3 regions of the Burkholderia oklahomensis C6786 genome follow, and region 1 is predicted to be linked to each of the others. Evidence: predicted binding sites of a transcription regulator. Region 1 holds the regulator's gene; each other region holds the start of a gene.
What was found. The regulator LexA, encoded in region 1, represses DNA repair genes until DNA is damaged. The targets are predictions, from matches to a motif close to ACTGTATNNNNATACAGT.
Positions count from the first base shown of each region.

Region 2: the regulator LexA is predicted to act here: its motif matches at 1,237-1,254, upstream of imuA (translesion DNA synthesis-associated protein ImuA).
Region 3: the regulator LexA is predicted to act here: its motif matches at 873-890, upstream of dinB (DNA polymerase IV).

Region 1 is NZ_CP009555.1:3,918,627-3,920,890, reverse strand. It holds gene BG90_RS17370 (DUF2939 domain-containing protein) at 1-110, opposite strand, end outside; gene BG90_RS17365 (hypothetical protein) at 150-476, opposite strand; gene lexA (transcriptional repressor LexA) at 543-1,190, opposite strand; gene BG90_RS17350 (sulfate ABC transporter substrate-binding protein) at 1,456-2,264, shown strand, end outside.
Region 2 is NZ_CP009555.1:1,258,031-1,260,294, forward strand. It holds gene BG90_RS05530 (Y-family DNA polymerase) at 1-580, opposite strand, end outside; gene imuA (translesion DNA synthesis-associated protein ImuA) at 513-1,223, opposite strand; gene BG90_RS05540 (ABC transporter ATP-binding protein) at 1,733-2,264, opposite strand, start outside.
Region 3 is NZ_CP009555.1:3,088,986-3,091,249, forward strand. It holds gene BG90_RS13925 (MFS transporter) at 1-253, opposite strand, end outside; tRNA gene BG90_RS13930 (tRNA-Met) at 457-533, shown strand; gene dinB (DNA polymerase IV) at 900-2,084, shown strand; gene BG90_RS13940 (M3 family metallopeptidase) at 2,246-2,264, opposite strand, start outside.

The DNA.
Region 1 (2,264 bases):
AGATAGGGCGACGCATACGCATAGACGATCACCGCCGCGGCGACGACAAGCGCCACGACGATCGAAACCGGCTTCAGGAATCGCCTTTGCAGGCGCATGGCAGAATTCAAACGGCCTCCACGACGAGACGGGCGCACGGGCTCCGCAGATCAGAGACCTTGTTGCGTCAGCGAACGTTCCTCGGCGATGCAGCGATCGATCATCCGGCAGATCGCATCGACCGTGCCGACCATGATGAATCGCGACGGCCCATGATAGACGCGCACCGGCGCGCGCCGCTCGGGTTCCGCGTGATGGAGCGAACCGTTCAGCGACACGCGCGCGAATGCCGGCAGTGCGGACGGCAGCAGCGACGGCTGCGCGTCGTGCTCGCCGCGCGGCTGGGCGGCGACGAGCGGCGCGCATGGCGTGCGTCCGCGCAGATGGCGCAGGCGGCCGAATTGGCGGAAGGGCAGCAGGCGGGCGAGGCGTTCCATAGGGTTCTCCAGATCCAGTCGAATGGCGGGATAGACGGGCGTTGCCGCGGGCGGGCTGCGGGGCGGTCAGAACTCGCCCGGGCGGATCAGCCCGACGGCGATGCCTTCGAGCGCGAATTCCGCGCTGCCGGCCTTCACGAAGATGTTCTCGTAATCGGGGTTCTCGGCGATCAACTCGACGCCGCCGGGCCGGCGCTTCAGGCGCTTGACCGTGACGTCGTCGCCGAGCCGCGCGACGATGATCTGGCCGTCCTTCGCCTCGGTCCGCTTCTGCACGGCGAGCAGATCGCCGTCGAGGATGCCGGCGTCGCGCATCGACAGGCCGCGCACCTTCAGCAGGTAGTCCGGCTTGCTCGAGAAGAGTGCGGGATCGCATGCGTAGTGCTGCGAGATGTGCTCCTGCGCGAGGATCGGGCTACCCGCCGCGACGCGGCCGACGAGCGGCAGCGACAGCTGCATCAGCGCCGCGTGCGGCAGCGTCAGCTGGTGCGGCGAATCCTCGATGCCGATCAGGCGAATGCCGCGCGACGCGCCCGCCGCCAGCTCGATCACGCCCTTGCGTGCGAGCGCCCGCAAGTGCTCCTCGGCCGCGTTCGGCGAGCTGAAGCCCAGCTCGGCGGCGATTTCCGCGCGAGTGGGCGGAAAGCCGGAGCGCTCGATCGCGCGACGGATCAAATCGAACACTTGCTGCTGACGGGCGGTGAGTTTGATCATGGCATGACTGTATGGATAGACAGTGAGCTGTATTTTTATACAGTGCTCGGGGAAATTCAAGCGTTACTTGAAGTTCGGCGCTATCACGGCGATTTCGCCGCGATCCGGCTGCGTCGCAGCGCCGCTTCGGCCGCGATAGCCGTCGATCGGGCGGTCGTTACCACTTTTGAGTATTAAAAAATGAGGAACGATTATTTTTAATGATGAAACCTGTTCGTTAGACTGGCCCGACATCACAACCCATGACCCACACGGAGAACAACGGATGGTCAAGCGCAACACGGGGCTGGCGGGCGGCGCACGTCGTCTCATCGCATCACTCGCGCTCGGCGCGGCGGCGGCGCTCGGCGCGCTCACGCCGGCGCTCGCGGACACGACGTTCCTGAACGTCTCGTACGATCCGACGCGCGAGCTCTATCAGGACGTCAATCAGGCGTTCGGCAAGGAGTGGAAGGCGAAGACGGGCGAGACGGTGAACTTCAAGCAGTCGCACGGCGGCTCGGGCGCGCAGGCGCGCTCGGTGCTCGACGGCCTGCAGGCCGACGTCGTGACGCTCGCGCTTGCATACGACATCGACGCGCTCGCGAACAAGGGCCTCATCGACAAGGATTGGCAAAAGCGCTTGCCGGACAACGCGTCGCCGTACACGTCGACGATCGTGTTCCTCGTGCGCAAGGGCAATCCGAAGGGCATCAAGGACTGGGACGACCTCGCGAAGCCGGGCGTGTCGATCGTCACGCCGAACCCGAAGACGTCGGGCGGCGCGCGCTGGAACTACCTCGCCGCCTGGGCGTACGCGCAGCACAAGCCGGGCGGCAATGCGCAGACGGCGAAGGATTTCGTCTCGAAGCTGTACAGGAACGCGGGCGTGCTCGATTCGGGCGCGCGCGGCGCGACGACGAGCTTCGTGCAGCGCGGGATCGGCGACGTGCTGATCGCGTGGGAGAACGAGGCGTTCCTGTCGATCAAGGAGTTCGGCGCCGACAAGTTCGAGATCGTCGTGCCGTCGGCGAGCATTCTCGCGGAGCCGCCCGTCGCGGTCGTCGACAAGGTGGTCGACAAGAAGGGCACGCG
Region 2 (2,264 bases), 1.5 Mb from region 1:
TGCGGCAGCCGAGGCCGTCGAACCAGCCGGCGTACGGGCGCGCGTCGGGCAGCAGCTCGCACGGCAGCGCATCGAGCGCGCGCACGAGCGACGCCGTCCGCACGATCCGCCGCCGCGTGCGCGGCCGGCCCGGTGCGCGCGCGAGCAGCCACGCGCCGCGCCCGGTCGGCGCGGCGGCAAGACGCGCCGCGTAGCCGAGCGTGGCGAGCGTCGCGCGCACCTGCCGGCACAGCGACGGCAGGCCGCCGAACAGCCGCAGGCTCGCGCCGACGTCGACGACGAGCGTCGCTTCGTCGTCGAGCGCGACGCACGGCGAGAAGCGCAGCAGTGCGAGCGCGACCGCGCGCAGCGCATCGGCCTCGCGGGCCGGATCGCGCTCGACGAGCCGCGTGCCGGGCGCGAGCGTCAGCACGCCGCCGCGCTTCATGCCGGCGCGCACGCCGTGCGCGCGCGCGGCCGCGTCGGCGACCAGCACGATGCCCTGTTCGAGCACCGCACAGCCGTCGCCGTCGTCAGGCGACGGCGGCGCGCATACGTCGAGCGGCAGGCGCGGCAGATGGATGCCGAGCAAGACGCGCATAGCGGCTCTCCACGATGGGCGACGGCAACTCGAGCGCAAGCGGCTCGCCGTGCGCCGGCCCTCGGCGCTTGACGATCTCGACCGACACGCCGCCCGGCGACGGATGCAGCGCGACGCGCAGCACCGCGGGCGACGGCTGCCGCGCGGCCGCCAGAGGCCGGAACATCACGAACAGCGTGTCGCCCGCGCGCGCGGCGGCGAGATGCAGGCGGCGCAGCGCATCGGCGCGCGTGTTCTGCTGCCACAGCAGGAGCGCGCCGCAGCAGCCGGTCTTGAGCGCCTGCTCGGCCGCCCACAGCGCATCCGCGCCGCTGTCCGCGCGCAGCCACAGCAGCGCGTCGAGCGGCACGCCGAGGCCGGTGAGCGCGCACGCATGCGGCGATTGCGGCGGCGCGACGAACGCGAGCGGCCGCCGCGCGCTACCGGTCGCAGCGAGCGCGGGCGCGAGCACGCGCATCTCGCCGCAGCCCGCGTGCGGCACGAGCAGTTCGACGAGCCCGCCGACCGGCCAGCCGCCCCCCGGCAGCTCGGCCGATAGCGCCGCATGGCCGGTGTCGACCGTGCGCACGCCGCCGCGCGCGAGCTGGGAGCCGCGCCAGAGCGATGGATGCAGCGATTCGAGGGAAAGAGATGAAGCGGACATCGCGTTGCCGATTACTGTATGTTTGTACAGTATATGGCAACGCATCCGCGACGCACAGCAACCAATGCGAAACCGGCCTTTCGGCAGAGGGATGAACAGAAAATCGGTCCGGAACCCACGGCGTACCGTACCGCAATGCGCTCCCGGCCGCGTCGGCCCGGACCGCCGCACGTCCGTCGCCGGGCAGTCGCCCGAGGCCGCTCGCGCCGGCCGGCCACGGCGTCCGCCCGCGCAAAGCGGCGACAACGGTGACGAGTCATTCGAAGCCGTCACCGCCGCGCGCGCCGGAACGAAACCATCGCGCCCGAAGCGCAAACGAACGGCCCGCCCTCGTCGCGAGCCGCACCCATTCGGCCGCCGCCCAGAGCGCCGTGCGCGACGGCCGCCACGCCGCACAACCTTCAGTCGCGCAACCGCCGCACAACCGCTACGCAATCGCTCCGCTGCCTGCCGCCAGAACCGCGGCCGAAGCGCCAGCCCCGAACCACAGCGCCGCCGGAAACCGCCCGTCAGCCGAGCAGCAACGCGTCGTCGTCGAGCTTCTCGTGCCGCGTCTTCTCGAACAGCTTCAGCAGATCGGGCACGTCGAGCCCGCGGCGCTCGTCGCCGGACACGTCGAGCACCACCTGCCCCTGATGCAGCATCACCGTGCGATCGCCGTAATCGAGCGCCTGCCGCATGCTGTGCGTGACCATCATCGTCGTCAGCTTGCTCTCGGCGACGATCCGCGCCGTCAACTCCAGTACGAACGCGGCCGTCTTCGGATCGAGCGCGGCCGTGTGCTCGTCGAGCAGCAGGATCCGCGACGGCTGCAGCGACGCCATCAGGAGGCTCACCGCCTGCCGCTGCCCGCCCGACAACAGGCCGATGCGGTCGGCGAGCCGGTTCTCGAGCCCGAGATTCAACAGCCGCAGCCTGTCGCGGAACAGCTCGCGCGACGTGCGGTTCAGCGCCGGCCGAAAGCCGCGCCGCGCGCCGCGCGCCATCGCGAGCGACATGTTCTCCTCGATCGTCAGCGCTTCGCAGGTGCCCGCCATCGGG
Region 3 (2,264 bases), 830 kb from region 1:
ACACGATGCGGCCGCCGTAGCGGTCGGTCCAGATACCGAGCGGCACGCGGATCAGCGATCCGGTGAGCACCGGCATCGCGGCGACGAGGCCGAATTCGGTGTCGTTCAGGCCGAGTGTCTTCTTGAGCGGAATGCCGAGGATCGCGAACATCATCCAGACAGCGAAGCACAGCGTGAACGCGATCGTGCTCGATGCGAGCACGGGCATCGCGCGCTTGTCGAGCGATGCGGGAGGAGCGGAGGTTGCAGCCATGATGGTTCTCTCGAGACGAGGAGGAGCGTCTCAAGAGTAGGGACGGGCGATGCGCTTGCCTATTCGCCGGGAGAACGGGCGCGCCGGTGTCGCAGCGTCGACCGGACTAGTTCGATCGGCGGGGGCGCGGCGGCATGTGTGACGATTGTTTGAAATAAGATTTGACGCGTCTGCTTAAAAGCCATATACTTTTATTTCTCTGACGCGGGGTGGAGCAGTCTGGCAGCTCGTCGGGCTCATAACCCGAAGGTCGTAGGTTCAAATCCTACCCCCGCAACCAAATTCGGCGATGTCCACGCGCAAATGACCGATGCGCGAGTCGTCAAAGCAAAAACCCGGCTTCGAGCCGGGTTTTTGCTTTTCAGCGGCCGGTTCCGCAACTCGCATCTTTCGATTTCGAATGGGCGGTCCGGTCCGTCACATCTCGTCGGGCTCTCGCTGCCGGGCGAGCGATGCGCTCGCATCGGCCGGCCCCCGACTTTCTCTGCACCGGGTGCTCGCGCGCCGTCACGTCGCCGTTGCGTGCCCGAAGCATCGCGCACATCGTATTCAAAGCGGCGCGGTCTGCGCCCCGGCGCATGCGCGGCGCGCAATGGCGCATCGCGCAGTTGAAACGCGCACTGTGTTTTTGTACAGTATCGGCACCTTGGACAAGCCGACGCCTTCCTCCGACACGCCTCCGCCGCCTTCGGGCGACGCGGCTCCGTTCGCGCGCAAGATCATCCATTGCGATTGCGACTGCTTCTACGCGTCGGTCGAGATGCGCGACGATCCGTCGCTGCGCGGCCGCCCGCTCGCGGTCGGCGGGCGGCCCGACCAGCGCGGCGTGATCGCGACCTGCAACTACGAGGCGCGCCGCTATGGCGTGCATTCGGCGATGTCGTCGGCGCTCGCGATGCGCAAGTGTCCCGAGCTCCTGATCCTGCCGCCCGCGATGGACAGGTATCGCGCGGCGTCGCGGCTCATCATGGCGATCTATCGCGACTACACGCCCGATGTCGAGCCGCTGTCGCTCGACGAGGCGTATCTCGACGTGAGCCGCGCGACGCGCTGTCAGGGCAGCGGCACGCTGATCGCGCGCGAGATCCGCGAGCGCGTGCACGATACGGTGGGCGTCACGGTGTCGGCGGGCGTCGCGCCGAACAAGTTCATCGCGAAGATCGCGTCCGACTGGAACAAGCCCGACGGTCTCTTCGTCGTGCGGCCGCATGAAGTCGACGCGTTCGTCGCCGCGCTGCCCGTGCGCAAGCTGCACGGCGTCGGCAAGGTGACGGCCGCGCGGCTCGACAGGCTCGGCATCCGCACCTGCGACGAGCTGCGCGGCTGGTCGCTGTTCGATCTGCATCACGAGTTCGGCGCATTCGGCCGGCGGCTCTACGAGCTTGCGCACGGCATCGACGAGCGGCCGGTGCGCGCCGACCAGGAGCGCAAGTCGGTGAGCGTCGAGACGACCTATGTCCAGGATCTCGACACGCTCGACCAGTGCGCGGCCGAGATCCGGCGATTGACGGCGCTGCTCGACGCGCGGATCGAGCGGGCAGGGGCGGTGCGCTCGATCAGGAAGCTGTACGTGAAGATCCGCTTCGCGGATTTTCAGCGCACGACGGTCGAATGCGTCGCCGACGCGACCGATGCCGAGACGGCGGTCGCGCTGCTCGCGAAAGGGCTCGTGCGCCGCAAGCAGCCGGTGCGGCTGTTGGGCGTCGGCGTGCGAATCGACGAGGACACGGCCGAGCGGCACGGGCAGATCGCGCTCTTCGACGAAGATAATGACAATGGCGATAACGGCCGCGACGACGACGGCGAAAACGACACGTCGCCCGGCGCGTGATCGCTCGATGCGCGCTCGCCGCATGAACAAGAGCGAGCGACAGAAAAACGGCAACCCGCCGATGCGGGTTGCCGTTCGTTTCGACGGATGGCGGCTCGATGGGACGCCGCAGTCAGCGGCACGTGCGGCCGGTCGAGCTCGCGCGTGCCGCGCCGGGAGCGTTACGCCCGCGCCGGCGCG